Regions from separate parts of the Methylobacterium sp. CM6247 genome, predicted to be linked through region 1. Evidence: predicted binding sites of a transcription regulator. Region 1 holds the regulator's gene; the other holds the start of a gene.

Region 1 (4,400 bases):
TTCATCTTGAGACCACTTGTGGCCGGTCCATTCCAGTTCTAAATTGAGACCAGCTTGGAACGGGAGCGTACCTTCGTGGCAAAGCGCGTCAGCCTCTGGAACGCCGGCTGCCCGGTTGCGCGCGCGCTCGATGTCATTGGCGACTGGTGGTCGCTCCTCATCATCCGCGATGCTTTCGACGGTGTTCGGCGCTTCAGTGAGTTCCAGAATGGTCTCGGCATCGCCAAAGGTATGCTGGCGACCCGCCTTCGCGACCTGACCGAACGGGGAATTCTGGAGACGGCGCCCGCCTCGGACGGGACCGCCTACCGGGAATACGTCCTGACCGAGAAGGGGCGCGGCCTGTTCCTCGTCATCGTCGCGCTTCGACAATGGGGGGAGGCTCATCTCTATGGGCCGACCGATCGCCGGTCTCGCTTGGTCGATCGTGAAGTCGGGGCTCCGGTCGCTCAACTCACCTTGCGATCCGCCGATGACCGTCGTCTCGGTTGGTATGACACGCGGGTGCTGAAGCCCGACGTCACCTGACAAGGTGACGTAGCGACATCGAAAGCGGATAAACCGCATAGTGGAGCGGTCCTTTCCGCCCATGATCAATGTCCGCTCTCAGCGGATGGCGGCGGCCGCAGGGTCCGTCGACGTTGGGCCGAAAGTAGACCCGGCAGCGGGCACCAAACGTCGGATCTCCTCCCCCAGGGCTGACGGATTCAGACATCTGCCCGATGGCAGCTCCCTCTATCCAGGAGGATTCGACAGGCGCGATCGTTCCCCCTCCCCTGGAAGGGAAGAAGGGCTCATGCTGCCAGCCAGATGGGTGAATGCCTGCCCCCTCCGGGGGCGAGCACATGCCGGAACGGACAGACGTCCGAGATCGAACGCGATATCTCGTGGCGGCCGGAATGGCATCGGTTCGCGAGGATCGCCCGCGGGCAAGGCGACCCGCCATCGTCACGATGGGGACGCTCGTTCCGGACGGAGCGGCGCGAAGCCGGCCGTGGCCTCACTCGTCCGTGGAGAACATCTCGTCGAAGGAATAGCCGGAGCCGCGCACGGTGCGGATCGGGTCGCTCTGGCGCGGACGGTTGATCGCCTTGCGCAGGCGGCCCACATGGACGTCCACCGTGCGCTCGTCGATATAGACGTCGTGGCCCCAGACCCCGTCGAGCAGCTGCTCGCGCGAGAACACGCGGCCGGGGCTCTGCATCAGGAATTCGAGGAGCTTGAACTCGGTGGGCCCGAGATGGATCTCGCGGCCCTGCCGGCGGATGCGGTGGCTGACCCGGTCGAGTTCGATATTGCCGGCCACCAGCAGGTCAGACACATGGGTCGGCTTGGCCCGGCGCAGGAGCGCACGCACCCGCGCGAGCAGCTCGGGCACCGAGAACGGCTTGACGATGTAATCGTCGGCGCCGGTGCCGAGGCCGCGGATGCGGTCGCCCTCCTCGCCCCGCGCCGTCAGCATGATCACCGGCAGCCGCTCGGTCTCCCGCCGGGCGCGGATGCGGCGGCACAGCTCGATGCCGGACAGGCCGGGCATCATCCAATCGAGCAGGACGAGATCGGGAACCTGCTCCTGAAGGCGCAGATCGGCCTCGTCGCCCCGCGCGGCGGAATCGACGACGAAGCCCTCCGCTTCCAAGTTGTAGCGGAGGAGGAGAGTGAGGGCCTCCTCGTCCTCGACGATCAGGATGCGCGTGTTCATGCGGATGTTTTCGGGGTGATGGCGACCGTCCCGGATGGACGCGACGGCCGCGCCGAGCGTGTGCTGGAGCGGCCGGCAGGGGCAGCGATCAGGCGCTGGCGGGCATCGACACGGTGGCGTAGTTCGACGCGTCGTTCTTCGGGCGGTCCCGCTCGGCGAGCTCGTTCGTGCCGGTGACGAGATAATGGATCGTCTCGGCGATGTTGGTGGTGTGATCGCCGATCCGCTCGATGTTCTTGGCGCAGAACAGGAGATGCGTGCAGAACGAGATGTTGCGCGGATCTTCCATCATGTAGGTCAGCAGCTCGCGGAAGAGCGAGTTGTAGAGGGCGTCGATGGAATCGTCGCGCTCCCAGACGTCGAGGGCGGCCTTCACGTCCTGGCTGCCATAGGCGTCGAGGACGTCCTTCAGCTGCTCCTGCACCAGATCGCCCATATGCTGGACGCCGATGACGATCTTCTGCGGCTGGATCTGATCGGCGATGGCGACCACACGCTTGGCGACGTTCTTGGACAAGTCGCCGATCCGCTCAAGATCGTTCGAGACGCGGATCGCCGATACCGTCTCGCGCAGGTCGATGGACAGCGGCTGGCGCTTGGCGATGAGAAGGATCGCCCGCTCCTCGACCTCGTGCTGGATCGCGTCCAGACGCTTGTCGGCGGCGATGACAGCCTGCGCCAGGGGCACGTCCCGGCGCACCAGGGCATTGCCGGAATCTGTCATCATCTTCTCGGCGATCCCGCCCATCTCGGAAATCGAGCGGCGCAGGTTTTCCAGTTCCGTGTCGTAGGAACTGACGATGTGGTTGGGCATGCTCGCACTCCTCGACCGAGGCCGCCCCTGGCAGCCCGCATCGCATAGGATCGGGACCGGTGCCGCGGAACGCGGCCCCGGCGGGCTCAGCCGAAGCGGCCGGTGATGTAGTCCTGGGTCTGGCGCTTCTCGGGGTTCATGAAGATCCGTGTCGTCGGGCCGAATTCGACCAGTTCGCCAAGATACATGAACGCCGTGAACTGCGAGATGCGCGCGGCCTGCTGCATGTTGTGGGTCACGATGACGATCGTGAATTCCGAGCGCAGCTGCTCGATCAGCTCCTCGATGCGGCCCGTGGAGATCGGGTCGAGGGCCGAGGTCGGCTCGTCGAACAGGATCACCTCGGGACGCTGGGCGACGGTGCGGGCGATGCAGAGACGCTGCTGCTGACCGCCGGAGAGACCCATGCCGGATTGCTTGAGCTTGTCCTTCACCTCGTCCCAGAGGGCGGCCTTGCGCAGGCTCTCTTCGACGCGCACGTCGAGATCGGCCTTGGGCAGCTTCTCGTAGAGACGCAGGCCGAAGGCGACGTTGTCGTAGATCGACATCGGGAAGGGCGTCGGCTTCTGGAACACCATGCCGATGCGCGAGCGCAGCTCGTTCAGATCGACCTTCGAATCGAGCACGTTCTGCCCGTCGAGGAGGATCTCACCCTCGGCGCGCTGCTCCGGATAGAGGCTGTAGATGCGGTTGAAGGTCCGCAGCAGGGTCGACTTCCCGCAGCCCGACGGGCCGATCAGGGCGGTGACCTGGCGGTCGTGGAAGTTGAGGTTGACCGACTTCAGGCCGTGGAACGAGCCGTAATAGAAGTTCAGGTCCTTCACGGCGATACGGATGGGGGCCTGGTCGTCGGCCTGGTGGCGACCGGTCAGCTGGGCCTGCGTGATCGCGGGAGCGGCGTTCATCGGATGCGTGTCCTTGTCGAAAACGGGGTGGGACGGGGGCGCGGGATCAGCGCGCCCGCTCGCTCTTGATGACGAAGCGGGCCACGATCGACAGGGCGAGGATCGTAGCGGTGATGAGGAGGGCGCCGGCCCAGGCGAGCTGCTGCCAGTTCGAGTAGGGCGAGAGCGCGAACTGGTAGATCATCACCGGAAGGTTGGGGATGCCGCCCATGAGGTTGGGCGAGAACCAGCTGTTGTTGTTGAGCGCGGTGAAGAGCAGCGGCGCGGTCTCGCCGGCGATGCGGGCGAGCGCCAGGATGATGCCGGTGACGATACCGGCGCTGGCGCCGCGCCAGGTGATGCTCTTGATGACGATGGAGGGCGGGGCACCGAGGGCCGCGCCGGCCTCGCGCAGGGTCGAGGGCACGAGGCGCAGCATGTCCTCGGTGGTGCGCACGATCACCGGGGTGGCGATGATGGCGAGAGCCACGCCGCCGGCCCAGCCCGAATAGGTCCCCATAGGCCGCACCATCAGCGTGTAGACGAACAGGCCGATGAGGATCGAGGGGGCCGAGAGCAGGATGTCGTTGAGGAAGCGAATCACGTCGGCGAGCTTCGAGTTGCGGCCGTACTCGGCCAGATAGGTCCCGGCCATGACACCCACCGGCGTCGCGATGACGATGCCGATGAGAGTGAGGACCAGGCTGCCGAGGATGGCGTTGGCGATGCCGCCGCCTTCGGAGCCCGGGCCCGGCGTCGGCTCGGTGAAGAGCAGCGGCGAGAAGCCCTTCATGCCCTCGACGATGAGCATGAGCAGGATCGAGCCCAGCACGACGATACCGATCAGCGTGGCGACGGTGCTGCCGACGATGAGGAGCTTGTCGGCGACCCGGCGGCTCGACCGGACCCGGCTGACACGCGCCGGGGCCGCGGTTGTGGGGAGGGTGGTGACGGCGTCCATGATTCGGGCTCCCGGGGTCAGGCGACCTTCACGCGCCGG
Region 2 (4,400 bases), 1.3 Mb from region 1:
CAGCGACAGCGGCGATGACCGGCACGCGCAGACGCTCGAGCGTGCCGAGGACCTTGTCCATGAAGCGCTCGTATCCAAGGGCGTCCTCCGGGCTGGAGAAGTCCCGGAACTGGGCGATATCGGTGCCGGCGGCGAAGGCCTTCTCACCGGCGCCGGTAATGACGAGAACCTTGATCCGTTCGTCTGACTCGATCCGCCCGCACAGGTCGATGAGGCCCTGATACATCGCGAAGGTCAGGGCGTTTCGTGCCTGTGGCCGGTTGAGGACGATGCGGGCGATGCCGGCATCGTCGGTTTCGAACAGGATCTCGTCGGTGGCGCTCATGCGGGGTTCCCATGCCGGACCGGCCGTTCATCGGCCTCTTCGACACAGGTCTTGCCCATCCGTGCCGCTTTGGGCAACCGCAGGGAGACCGGACAGGCGGCCTTCGATGCCCTCGGCTCCGATCAGAACAGCGCCGGGACGAACATATCCTGCGGAACTGGCTGGCGGGCGTAATCCTCGTGGCGCATGCGCTCGGGCAGATGCACCGGCGGGTGCTCCACGTCACCATAGGGGATCTGCGTGAGGAGATGGCTGATGCAGTTGAGGCGGGCCTTCTTCTTGTCCACGGCCTCGACCACCCACCACGGCGCCTCGGGAATGTGCGTGCGGGCGAGCATCACTTCCTTCGCCTTGGTATAATCCTCCCAACGGCGACGGGATTCGACGTCCATCGGTGAGAGCTTCCACTGTTTCAGGGGATCGTGGATGCGCATGTTGAAGCGCAGTTCCTGCTCCTGATCGGTGATTGAGAACCAGTATTTCAGCACGATGATGCCGGACCGCACCAGCATGCGCTCGAATTCCGGCGCGGACTGGAAGAACTCTTCGTACTGGTCCGGGGTGCAGAACCCCATCACGCGCTCGACGCCGGCGCGATTGTACCAGGAGCGGTCGAACAGCACGATCTCGCCGCCCGCCGGCAGATGCGCGACGTAGCGCTGGAAATACCATTGCGTGCGCTCGCGCTCGCTGGGAGCCGGAAGCGCGGCAACGCGACAGACGCGCGGATTGAGACGCTGGGTGATGCGCTTGATGGCCCCGCCCTTACCAGCCGAATCCCGCCCTTCGAAGATCACGACCACGCGGAGCTTCTGGGCCTGGACCCAATCCTGCAGACGAACCAGCTCGTGTTGGAGCCGAAACAGCTCACGGAAATAGACTCGCCGGTCCATGCTGGGCGGACGCGGGCTTGCATCGATTTCGCTAACCAGTCGCTCAAGGCGCTCGTCTTCTAGTTCCATCTCCAATTCTTCATCGAAGTCGTCGGCCATCTCTCGACGAATAGCCTCGATATCGAAAGGACGAGTCCCGGCGCGCGTGCCGTCCATAACATTGCCTTCCTGATGAATGGGAATGATCCAGGCCCTTGGATCACAACTGCATGACAGTAAGGAGACCTCCTCGGCGACGGCAACGAGCTCCCTAGAGCCTGTATTGGCCTGCCTTCTCATGCGGGATTGTCGAGGGCATTTTTGGCCGGGAGGACGGCGACGCAAGCGAGCCGTCTGGTTGCGACATCCAGGGCGTTCGGCACGTTGGCGGTGCGGGCCGCCCCAATGGCGAAGCCCACCGAAGATTCATTCAACGTCTCGGCGCTGTTCCAGCACGACATCCTTCGACAAGCTCAAGATGAGGGCAGCTCTGATCCGGCGGCTTCTCGATGGCGGGGTGGCGCGTGCCCTGGATCAAGCACCAATCCTGGCAGCGCTCGACCATGAGGCACCGTCGAATTTGGCAGAGTGCAGGCTGGACCATCTCTTTTTGCCGTCATCAAGGGCAGCCAGCGCAACGCGATCCTGCACGTTCGCTGAAGCCAGGACATGCCCTTCGGCATCGATCAACGCCACGCGTTTGTGCCCGGCCAGCTTCTGGGTGCCATCCTAGCCGCGCAGCCCTGCACGCCAATGCAGGTGACGCTTTTCTCCGGGCTACGACGAAACTTCGCGGCTACACACAACCTCTCTGTTTCAAACATTCGTCCGGTTTCGGATTTCATCCGTTCTGCGCCGCCACTCCAGACGGTGAACTATCCCCGCGTGCCCCAGCGTACGCCCATCCGGCTCGGGGCCGCCGCATCGGGGCCGATCGGGGGACCGCTCGGCCGGGCGACCGGCGGGGAGGACGGCTCTGCGGCCTCCTCCTCTGAAGCGGTGAAGGCCTCCTTCGAGAACTGGCCCGCCTTGCGGAAGGTCCAGAGGTAGCCGGGCACGATGGCGGCCATCGCGGTGGGCAGGATGCCGAGCCCGTCCAGCGTGCGGCCTTCCGCCTTGGCGGCTTCCGAGACCACGTTGTCGGTCTGGAGCAGCGTGACCTGGTCGCGGGTGAGCTTGAGGCTGTCCGGCAGCAGGCCGAGGCTCAGCGTGTCCACGGTCTCGATCACGCGGGCCTGCAGCATGGCGATGGGCTTGGGCAGGTCGACGACGAGGCGGCGGCGGCGGGTGGTCTTCAGCATGTAGCGGACGAGGCCGTCGAGGGTCTCGACCTCCGGGCCGCCGAGTTCGTAGACGCGGCCGGCCTCGGCCTGCCCGTCCACCGCGCGGGCCACGGCCTCGGCCACATCGCCGACGAAGACCGGCTGGAAGCGCGTCTCGGCTCCGGCGAGGGGGAGGACCGGGAGCACGCGGGCGAGCGACGCGAAACGGTTGAAGAAGCTGTCTCCGGGGCCGAAGACCAGGGAGGGACGCAGGACCACAGCCCGGGGCTGGGCCGCCAGCACCTTCGCCTCGCCCAGCGCCTTCGAGCGCGCGTAGAGAGAGTCGGAATGCGGGTCCGCCCCGATGGCCGAGACGTGGACCAGGGGCGCGCCGATTGCGGCGGCGGCACGGGCGATCTCGCCCGCCCCTTCGGCCTGAAGCGTGAGGAATCCCTGCCTGCCGGTCTCCTGGAGGATGCCGACGAGGTTCACCACCGCGTCGGCTCCCTCCACCGCCCTGGCGATGGAATCCGGGTAGCGCAGGTTCGCCTGCACGGCGACGATCTGCCCGACCTTACCGAGAGGCTGCAGGAACAGGGCGAGGTCCGGCCGCCGGACCGCGACCCGGATACGGTAGCCGCGCTTGGCCAGCGCCCGCACCACATGGCGTCCGAGGAAGCCCGAACCGCCGAAGACGGTGACCAGCTGCGATGACGGACGCGGCAATGACGGTCCGGCGAAAGGAGAGGTCGAAGCGTCGAAGCCGGTCATCGCCTGGTTCCCACCTGTCATCCGAGATGCCCTGCCACGCCCTGTCCGGGCCGGGGCCGAGTCTCTGTCCGTCACCACTGAACGCGGGATTACCATCGCTCGCGCATCGATAGCTAGGGCCGTTGACGGCAGCGCGGGAGGCCCAGGCGGCGATGGAACATTCGGCGAGGGAAAACCCCCGATACCCCGTCGTTCACGGAGGGGCCGGCGGTCGGCACCCTGTGGCGAAGGTCGGCTCCGCGACGCGTCCGATGCACCCCGGGTGATCGTCTCACCGAGGGGGGGCGACGGGGAGGAAATAGAATGTTCTCGCTGAACGGCTGCGTATCGAAAGATTGTCCTTGTCTGCGGCAAGAAAATGTATTTCCATTCCTTTGACTATAGGGCCGGTTTGTAAGAGATTTCATTTATCAAAGATGAAGCACAAGCAGTGAATGATAATGTGCTTGCTGCAATAATGTATTCAACTGAGGCTTTCGCTCCAGATGAATGCCTGGTTTCTCACATTCGCGGATAGAACTATGACCCGCCCGAGCCATCGCCCTCCGGAGCCGATCCGTTTTGCCTATTGGGTGCCGAACGTGTCCGGTGGCCTTGTCATCAGCAAGATCGAACAACGCACGAGCTGGGAAGCGGATTACAATCGCCGCCTCGCACAGATCGCCGAGGAGGCGGGGTTCGACTACGCCCTGACGCAGATTCGCTTCACCGCCGGTTACGGCGCCGAGTACCAGCATGAATCGGTGGCGTTCAGCCACGCCTTGCTGGCCGTGACCACGAAGCTCAAGGTCATCGCCGCGCTCCTGCCCGGCCCCTGGAACCCTACCATCGCCGCCAAGCAGATCGCGACGATCAGCCAACTCACCAACGGGCGCATCGCCATCAACGTCGTGTCGGGCTGGTTCTCCGGTGAGTTCCGCGCCATCGGCGAGCCCTGGCTCGACCATGACGAGCGTTATCGCCGCTCGGAGGAGTTCATCCGCTCCTTGCGCGGAATCTGGACGCAGGACGACTTCACCTTCCGCGGCGATTTCTACCGCTACACCAACTACACCCTGAAGCCGAAGCCGGCCGACCCGCAGCCCGAGATCTTCCAGGGTGGCTCGTCCCGCGCGGCGCGCGACATGGCGGCCCGCGTCTCCGATTGGTATTTCACCAACGGCAACACGC

What was found. The regulator PhoB, encoded in region 1, activates phosphate uptake and scavenging genes when phosphate is short. The targets are predictions, from matches to a motif close to TGTCATNNANCTGTCAT.
Region 2: the regulator PhoB is predicted to act here: its motif matches at 1,417-1,433, upstream of ppk2 (polyphosphate kinase 2).

What each region holds. Positions count from the first base shown of each region.
Region 1 covers NZ_JBTXKX010000003.1:2,041,411-2,045,810, reverse strand. The annotation lists gene ACYQOP_RS10435 (winged helix-turn-helix transcriptional regulator) at 76-528, shown strand; gene phoB (phosphate regulon transcriptional regulator PhoB) at 1,001-1,702, opposite strand; gene phoU (phosphate signaling complex protein PhoU) at 1,791-2,516, opposite strand; gene pstB (phosphate ABC transporter ATP-binding protein PstB) at 2,603-3,421, opposite strand; gene pstA (phosphate ABC transporter permease PstA) at 3,468-4,361, opposite strand; gene pstC (phosphate ABC transporter permease subunit PstC) at 4,379-4,400, opposite strand, start outside.
Region 2 covers NZ_JBTXKX010000003.1:773,678-778,077, reverse strand. The annotation lists gene ACYQOP_RS04455 (enoyl-CoA hydratase/isomerase family protein) at 1-325, opposite strand, end outside; gene ppk2 (polyphosphate kinase 2) at 448-1,374, opposite strand; gene ACYQOP_RS04445 (hypothetical protein) at 1,494-1,631, opposite strand; gene ACYQOP_RS04440 (complex I NDUFA9 subunit family protein) at 2,073-3,230, opposite strand; gene sfnG (dimethylsulfone monooxygenase SfnG) at 3,752-4,400, shown strand, end outside.